2 regions of the Arthrobacter sp. 10T44 genome follow, and region 2 is predicted to be linked to the other one. Evidence: riboswitches for the same ligand, from Rfam matches in the RefSeq annotation. Region 2 holds a riboswitch; the other holds the start of a gene.

Region 1 (4,401 bases), on a different contig from region 2:
GGATCATGGGCACCAGGGCCGAACTGTCCGCACTGAAGCAGGAGGCCGGGGCGTGATGCCGCTGGTTTTGACCATTACCGCGGTCGTGCTGTCGCTCGCCGCGGCCGGCGCGATCATCCGCATCGCGCGGGGGCCCTCGCTGCTGGACCGGGTGCTGGCCGCCGACGTGCTGCTGGCCATCCTAGGCGCGGCGCTGTGCATCGACATGGCCGTGAACCGGCACCTGAACAACCTGATGCTGCTGGTGTCCATCTCGATCATCGGCTTTGTCGGTTCGGTGACGGTGGCCCGATTCGTGGCCGACCGGAGGAAGCAGCCCAATGAGTCCTGACACGATTTCCGCCGACGCCGTAATCGACACCGTCTCGGCTGTGTTCATGGTGGTCGGGGCGCTGATGTCCCTCGGCGCGGCCATCGGCCTGCTGCGGTTCCCCGACCTCATGAGCCGGATGCACGCCGCGACCAAGCCGCAGGTGCTGGGGCTTTTCCTGCTGCTCTGCGCCGTGGGGCTGCAGCTGCGCACCTGGTGGGTGTGGCCGGTGCTGGTGGTCGCGTGGATCTTCCAGCTGCTCACAGTGCCGGTCTCCGCCCACATGGTTGGCCGCGCCGGCTACCGCACCAAGCACCTGCACCCCGAGCTGCTGAGCGCCGACGAGCTGGAAGCCGTGGTGCAGCAGGCGGCCGGCAAGCGCGGATTCACGGACGACGACGACGAGTAACGCCGCCGGCGGCGATATGGCTTAGACCAGGTCCTGGGTCTTGGCGAAGCGGGTGATCGCCCGCTGCGTGCCGCGGTTGGCGAGGACCTGGATGATGGCGCTGACCGAGGCCGAAATGAGGGCGAAGGTCAGGGCCTGGCGCAGGGTGGTGGGGACGTCGTCGTCGTGGCCCTTGGGCGGTTTGTTGCCGGTGGTCTTTTCCCAGACGGTGTCGACTACCTTGGTGCCGACGAAGCCGGCGAGGAGGCTGACGCCGGTGCCAAGCAGTTTGATGAAGATGTTCATACTTCGTACTCCTTGCGGGAGGAAACAGGGCTTCCCCTAGCCTAGCGTCCCCGGGCGGCCGAGGATTTCGGTCAGTGCCTCGACCACCAGCTCGTGGTCGTCCTTCTGCGGCAGCCCCGACACCGTGACGGTGCCTACCACCCCGGTTCCGCGCAGGTAGATGGGGAACGAGCCGCCGTGGGCTGCAAACTCCCGCTGGTCGAACCAGGCGTTGTCCTCGATCCTCTGACCGGCAGCACGCGCCCGCAGGCCCACCAGCAGCGACGGGACTTCATACCGCACCGCGGTGCGCTGTTTGGCCTTGATCCAGCGCTCATTGTCCGGGGTGGCGCCCTCCAGTGCGGCGTGGAAGAGGACCTGATCGCCCTTGCTGATGTCGATGGCGATCGGGTAGGAGCGCTGGCGGCCGAGTTGGACCAGGAGGAGGCCCAGGTCCAGCGCGTCGTCCTTGCTGAAGGACCGGAACTGCAGTTCGTCGATTTCGGCCAGGATGCGGCCGATGAGCGCGGCCAGGGATCCCGGCGGCTGTGGTTCCGCGGAGTCCGGGTCGTACTCGGGGGAAGGCACTGGTGCGTCGGTCATGGGACTCAGCTTCCGTTAGGTGGCCGCCGCCGCGCAAGCCCAACTGACTCGCAGTTGTTGCCGTTATGAGCCCTCAAAACGACAACGACTGCGAGTCACTTGGGAGTGCCGCCGGGTGTAAACTGAGCCAGCCCACAAGGGCGATTTAGATACGACAGGGGAGCGCCGCCGTCGGGCATCACTGGAGAAATCCAAGGTAACCGTAGGTGGGCGCTGAGAGTGCGGACAGCCGCAGACCCTCGAACCTGATCCGGTTAGTACCGGCGCAAGGGAGTCGAGTTCTCAGGGTGCCCGGCACCCGTGGCGAAGGCCGCGGTGCCGCCGGAGCACCCTCCCCTCCTGTTCCTCAGGAGGACGATATGACTGACATTTCTGCGAAGCAGACACTGACCACCGGCAAATACAGCTGGCGCGTGGTCGACATTGTGGTGGCCGCGTTGATCGCTGTTGCCGGCGGTGTGATTTTCTGGGCCTGGTCCCAGGGTTCCAACCTTGTTTCCGTCCCGCTCAACGCGGTCTACCCGCCGCTGACCGGGCTCTACGCCGGCGGCTGGATGATCCCGGCGGTGCTGGGCATGCTCGTTATCCGCAAGCCCGGGGCGGCGCTGTTCTGCGAAGCGGTGGCCGCCACCGGCGAGCTGATCATGGGCTCGCAGTACGGCACCACCGTGCTGATCTCCGGCATCCTGCAGGGCCTGGGCGCCGAACTCATCTTTGCCGCGTTCCTGTACAAGAAGTTCAACCTTCCGGTGTCCCTGCTGGCCGGTGCCGGTGCGGGCCTGTTCTGCGGCCTGAACGACTCCTTCCTGCCCTGGGGCTGGAACATCGCGTACGAAACCGGTGACAAGCTCGCCTACATCATCTTCTGCGCCATCTCCGGAGCGGTGATTGCCGGGGGACTGTCCTGGCTCGCCACCCGCGGCCTGGCCAAGACCGGGGTGCTGGCCTCGTTCGGGTCCCGCAAGGCGGCATCGGAACCCGTCTTCTCCTGATGCCCGCACACGCATGAGGTCTGTCGACGACGTACGCCCGGCCGCGGTCAGCGCCCGCGGCTGGGGCTGGCGGCACGCCGGCCGGGCCCGGCCCGCCGTGAGCGGCCTGGACCTGGACATCCGTCCGGGCGAGCGCGTGCTGTTGCTGGGCCCGTCCGGCGCCGGCAAGTCCACGCTGTTGCACGCCCTGGCCGGTGTGCTGGGGGACAGCACTGCGGCAGCCGCGTCCGCTGCTGCTTCCGCTGATGCCGAGGACTCCGATGAGACCGGCAGCCTGCTGATCGACGGAGCCCCGCCCAGGGCCCGGCGCGGGCGGGCCGGGCTGATGCAGCAGGACCCGGAGACCCAGGTGGTGCTGTCGCGGCTCGGCGACGACGTGGCCTTCGGGGCCGAAAACCTCTCGGTCCCCCCGGCGGACATCTGGCGGCGGGTGGGGGAGGCGCTCGACGACGTCGGGCTGGGCGGCCTGCCGCTGCATCACCCGACGTCGTCGCTCTCCGGAGGCCAGAAGCAACGGCTGGCGCTCGCCGGGATCCTCGCGATGCGGCCCGGGCTGCTGCTCCTCGATGAGCCCACCGCCAACCTTGACCCGGCCGGTGTCCTGGAGGTCCGCGACGCCGTGGGACGGTGCCTGGACAAGACCGGGGCCACCCTGGTGGTGGTGGAGCACCGGGTTGCTGTCTGGAAAGACCTTGTGGACCGGATCGTCGTGCTGCAGCCCGGATCCGCCACGGACTCCGCCGTGCTGCTGGACGGGCCCCCGGACCTGGTCCTGGAGCAGGCGCGGGACATGCTCATCTCCGCCGGCGTCTGGGTGCCGGGCCATGTGCCCGCCACCCGGGCCCGCCGCGGCCGAACAGGACCGGAAGGGGACGCCGGGGCCGGCCAGCTGCTGCTGGCCGCAGAGGAACTGGCCGTGTCCCGCGAACGGCCCCGCCGCACCGGTTTGCTGCGGGGCTTCAGCACGGTAACACCCGTCCCGGTGCAGTCCGGCATCACGGCCCGGGTCCGGTCCGGCCAGGCGTTGACCGTCACCGGCCCCAACGGTTCCGGGAAGTCGACCTTCGCCCTGACCCTGGCAGGCCTGCTCTCCCCGGTCTCCGGCGCGGTGTCCGCCACCACCGAGCTGAGCGCCGGCGCAGGCATCGATCCGTACAAATGGAGGGCCCAGCAGTTGATCGCCAGGATCGGCACGGTGTTCCAGGAACCCGAGCACCAGTTCGTCACCGGCAGGGTGCTGGACGAACTGATGTTCGGTCCCCGTCAGCTGGGCCGCGGCGAAGAACGGGTCGAGGAGCTGCTGGAACGGCTCCGGCTCCGCGAGCTCGTGGATGCCAACCCCTACACGCTCTCCGGCGGCGAGAAACGGCGGCTCTCCGTGGCCACCGTGCTGGCTGCCCACCCGCAGGTGCTGGTGCTGGACGAACCCACCTTCGGCCAGGACGCCAACACCTGGGCGGAACTGGCCTCCTTCCTCTCCGAGCTTCTCGACGCCGGGACCGCGGTGGTCTCGGTGACCCACGACGCGGAGTTCAGCGAGGTCCTGGGCGGCACCGAGCTGAAGCTCGGCGCACCGCAGTCGGGCGCGCCGGGACTACCCGGCAGGACGAATCCGGGGGTGGCGGCGCCATGAGGGACGCCCTGACCCTGCGCGGAAACCACGCTCTGCTGACCCGCGCCAACCCGCTGGCGAAATTCTCCGGCGTCGTGCTCATCACGGTCGCGCTGGCGCTGTCCATCGACTGGGTGTCCGCGTCCGTGGCGCTCGCCTTCGAACTGCTGCTGTTCCCGCTGGCGGGCCTGACCCTGGCCCTGCTCTGGCA
Region 2 (4,401 bases):
AGCCCAGTGGGAGGGCATCGAAAGCCAGTCCACGTCCACCAAGATCCTCGCCCCCGAGCTGCTCTACGGCGAACCTGACCTGACCATCAAGGTGGTCCGCGACGTTTTCAACGAGGACTTCTCCAAGCTGATCGTCTCCGGCGAGGAAGCCTGGGACACCATCGAGGCCTACGTCACCTACGTGGCACCGGACCTGGTGGGCCGGCTTGAGAAGTGGACCAAGGACACAGACATCTTCGCTGCGTGGCGCATCGACGAGCAGATCCACAAAGCACTGGACCGCAAGGTCTTCCTGCCCTCCGGCGGCTCGCTCGTGATCGACCGCACCGAAGCCATGACCGTGGTGGACGTCAACACCGGCAAGTTCACCGGCAGCGGCGGCAACCTCGAGGAAACCGTCACCAAGAACAACCTCGAAGCGGCCGAGGAAGTCGTCCGGCAGCTGAGGCTGCGTGACATCGGCGGCATCATCGTGATCGACTTCATCGACATGGTGCTGGAATCCAACCGCGACCTCGTGCTGCGACGCATGGTGGAGTGCCTAGGCCGGGACCGGACCAAGCACCAGGTTGCCGAGGTGACCTCGCTGGGCCTCGTGCAGATGACCCGCAAGCGGATGGGCACCGGGCTGCTCGAAGTCTTCGGCGAACAGTGCGAGGCCTGCGCCGGCCGCGGCATCGTCACCCACGACGAGCCCGTGGAACACCGCCGTGCCAACACCGTCGCCGCAGAACACCACGTCCCGCGGACCGAGCACCAGCCCGCCGCACGCAGTGAGCGCAAGCGTCGCCGCGGCAAGGGCGGCCAGGGCGGCGAAGCCATGCCGTCCGCACCCGTCGCCGTGCACGCCGAGCCCACCGAGGCGGAGCGCCACGCCAAGGCAGAGGCGACGCGCGCCGCGCTGGCCAACATCGCCGCCGCGGCGCACGCTGCCCACCTGCACGATGGTGAAGCGACAGCAGCTCCCGACGCCGAAACCCGCCAGGCCGCGCTCGACGCCGCCGTGGAACTCGCTTCGTCGGAGGAGGCAGCGGGTCGTCCCGCGGCCGTGCTGACCTTCGGCGGCGAACAGGTTGCCTTGCCCTTCGTCGAGCACGCCGAGGAAACCCCGCAGCCCGCGCTGACCCTGGACCTGCTGACCGAAGCGTTCGCCCACCTGGGCGACGCCGAGACCGGCAAGCCAGCCGCCGCGGCTCCGGTTGCCGAGTCGCCCGCAGCCGAGGTTCCCACGGCCGAGCACGCGGCGGAGCACGCTGCGCCTGCAGCTGCAGCGCCGTCCCGCGCCACCCGGGGCCGCGGCCGCGCCAGGACGGCGCGGATCCAGCCGCCGAGTGTACGTACCGCCGAGGCCGAGGCCCCGGCCCCGGCTCGCCAGGAAGCTGCGAAGGCCCCCGCGGCCCAGGCGCCGGCCCGCCAGGAAGCCCGCAAGGCTCCTGCGGCCCAGGCCCCGGTACGCCAGGAAGCCCGCAAGGCCCCTGCGGCCCAGGCCCAGGCCCCGGACACCACCGGACCCCGACGGGTGCGCCGGAACCGGAGCGCCAGCCGAGCCCAGGGCGCCGCCAACGAGACGTCCGTGCAGCAGCGCGAGACCGCTCCGTCGGTTGAGGCCGTCTCGGTCCATGAGGCCAAGGCCCCGGAGCCGGCGAAGGTGGCCGCCAAGCCCACCGCCAACGAGCCGATCATCCTCGGCGTCGGCGTCCCGGCGTCGGAGCTCTAGGACCAAGCAGGCACCACCACTCGCGGGTTCCGTCCGGGATCGACGTAACATCACGTCGACCCCGGACGGAACCCGCGAGTGCGTTAAGGGGACGGGCTGAAATTTAGCGGGGTTGCCGGCGAGGAACGCTAGGCTGGGGGACTGACACGGGGTGCCGCGCATCGAGCCGGCTGAGATCCAGACCCGTTGAACCTGTCCGGTTAGCACCGGCGAAGGGATGTCTCTTGTCTTCAACAACCCAGCCTGCATCGGCGCAGCCTGCATCTAGCCGAACCTCAGCCATCCTGCAGTCCGTCTTCCCGGAGCCCGACGGCGGGGCCTCAACGCCGCCGCGGATTCCGCGGGTGCTGGCCATCGCGGGCTCGGACCCCTCCGGCGGCGCCGGCATCCAGGCCGACCTGAAGAGCATTGCCGCGAACGGCGGCTACGGGATGGCTGCCATCACGGCACTGACCGCCCAGAACACCCAGGGCGTCCGGTCGGTGCATGTACCGCCGGCAGCGTTCCTGACCGCCCAGCTGGAGGCCATCAGCGACGACATCACCATCGACGCCGTCAAGATCGGTATGCTCGGCGACGACTCGGTGATCGACGCCGTCCGGGCCTGGCTCGAAAAGGTGCGCCCCGGCGTCGTGGTCCTGGACCCGGTGATGGTGGCGACGAGCGGCGACCGGCTGCTCCAGGAATCGGCCGAAACCGCGCTGCGGGCTCTCCTGCCACTGGCGGACCTCATCACACCGAACCTGGCCGAGCTGGGCATGCTGCTGGGGGAGCCGCCCGCCGCGGACTGGGCCAGTGCGCTGGAACAGGGCAAGCGGCTCGCGGCCCTGGCCGGCACCACGGTTCTGGTCAAGGGAGGCCACCTGCCGGCCGGCGGAAGCCAGAACGACGGCGGTTGCCCGGACGCGCTCGTCAACACCGGGGGAGTGCTCGGCCAGCAGACGGTGGTGGTGCCGGGCGAGCGGATCGACACCCGCAACAGCCACGGCACCGGCTGCTCGCTGTCCTCGGCTCTGGCCACGGTCCAGGCCCGGACGGGGGACTGGGAGGCAGCGCTGCGGGAGGTCAAGCCGTGGCTGCTGGGTGCGTTGCGGGATGCCAGCCGCCTGGAGGTCGGATCCGGCAACGGACCCGTGCACCACTTCCACCACCTGCAGCACGCTGCGGCACCCCAGCTTCCTGCCGAGGGCGAGTTCGCCACGCTGCTGGCAGGGCACGCGGCGGACGGGCTGGACGCGATCTACGGCCTGGACTTCATTCGGGGGCTCGCGGACGGTACCTTGCCGGAACCCGAGTTCGCCTACTACCTCGGCCAGGACGCCCTGTACCTCAACGGCTACTCCCGGGTGCTGTCCCGCGCGGCGGCCCTGGCGCCGTCGGAAGCCGAACAACTCTTCTGGTCCCGCTCGGCGCAGCAGTGCCTCGAAGTCGAATCCGAACTGCACCGGAACTGGCTGGCCGGCCGCGCCGTCGAGACCCAGCTGGGACCGGTGACCAAGGCGTACGTGGACCATCTGCACGCGGCATCGCTCGCCGGCAGCTACGGCGTGCTCGTGGCCGCGGCGCTGCCGTGCTTCTGGCTCTACGCGGAGGTCGGCGCCACGCTGCATCGCGAGTTCCTCGCTGCCGGCGCACCGGCAACGCATCCCTACGCGGAGTGGCTGCGCACCTATGCGGACGAGGCCTTCGCGGAGGCGACGCGGCAGGCGATCAGGTACACGGACGCGGCGGCCGGTAGAGGCTCCGAGGCGGAACGCAGCGCCATGGCGGTGGCGTTCAGGCAGTCCTCCCGCTACGAGGCGGAGTTCTTCGACGCGCCGAGGCTGCACGCCTGAGCCGCGCTACGCGAAGCAGCCGGTAGGATAGTTGGGCGCGGTTCCGGAAGTCGCTGCGGCACCATAACTTTGGCCCCCGGGCGCAGGGTGTGGCGTCCGTCACGCACTACCTGCCGGGACCAGCCTCGTTTGCGGCCGAAGGCAAAATTAGCGTAGTCTAGATCTTCGGTGCTTACGCCAACACTTGGGTTATGACCTTGAGGAACAGTTCACCCGTATTACGGGCAGGACTTTTCCGCAGGATAGCTCATGGGTTCCCCCGGGGAATCCACCGGCGTTGAGGCACAGCGTGAGCCGGTCCAAGCATTTGGGCCCCAGGTTCCGCACGCAAATCTAGTAATAAACGTCGAGAGAAGTGAGTTCCCCAGTGGTGTACGCGATTGTCCGCGCAGGCGGCCGCCAAGAGAAGGTTTCCGTTGGAGACTTCGTTACCCTGAACCGCGTCCCCGGTGGAGCCGGCAGCACCTTTGAGTTGCCCGCACTGCTCCTGGTGGACGGTGACAAGGTCACGTCTGCAGCCAAGGACCTGGCCAAGGTAACGGTTACGGCTGAGATCCTCGAAGACCTCCGTGGTCCGAAGATCGTCATCCAGAAGTTCAAGAACAAGACCGGTTACAAGAAGCGCCAGGGTCACCGTCAGGAACTGACCAAGGTCAAGATCACCGGTATCAAGTAACTAACGTTACTGTTCAGGTTTTCAGCAGATTCCCCAGAATTTTAAAGGCAGGCATTTCAAATGGCACATAAAAAAGGCGCGAGCTCCACTCGCAACGGTCGTGACTCCAACGCCCAGTACCTCGGCGTCAAGCGCTTCGGCGGCCAGGTAGTTTCCGCAGGCGAGATCATCGT

Evidence for each region. A riboswitch is a leader RNA that binds a small molecule or an ion and turns the genes downstream of it on or off. The one in region 2 is predicted to bind thiamine pyrophosphate.
Region 1: linked by a shared signal. The riboswitch ahead of AC1DBL_RS04325 (ECF transporter S component) and the one ahead of AC1DBL_RS05190 (bifunctional hydroxymethylpyrimidine kinase/phosphomethylpyrimidine kinase) in region 2 are both predicted to bind thiamine pyrophosphate.

The regions. Positions count from the first base shown of each region.
Region 1 covers NZ_JBFTGT010000001.1:913,793-918,193, reverse strand. The annotation lists gene AC1DBL_RS04350 (Na+/H+ antiporter subunit E) at 1-56, shown strand, start outside; gene AC1DBL_RS04345 (MrpF/PhaF family protein) at 56-331, shown strand; gene mnhG (monovalent cation/H(+) antiporter subunit G) at 321-719, shown strand; gene AC1DBL_RS04335 (DUF4235 domain-containing protein) at 741-1,004, opposite strand; gene AC1DBL_RS04330 (heme-degrading domain-containing protein) at 1,041-1,586, opposite strand; TPP riboswitch at 1,733-1,876, shown strand; gene AC1DBL_RS04325 (ECF transporter S component) at 1,946-2,578, shown strand; gene AC1DBL_RS04320 (ABC transporter ATP-binding protein) at 2,592-4,211, shown strand; gene AC1DBL_RS04315 (energy-coupling factor transporter transmembrane component T family protein) at 4,208-4,401, shown strand, end outside.
Region 2 covers NZ_JBFTGT010000002.1:142,159-146,559, forward strand. The annotation lists gene AC1DBL_RS05185 (Rne/Rng family ribonuclease) at 1-1,717, shown strand, start outside; TPP riboswitch at 1,855-1,952, shown strand; gene AC1DBL_RS05190 (bifunctional hydroxymethylpyrimidine kinase/phosphomethylpyrimidine kinase) at 1,999-3,552, shown strand; gene rplU (50S ribosomal protein L21) at 3,920-4,228, shown strand; gene rpmA (50S ribosomal protein L27) at 4,289-4,401, shown strand, end outside.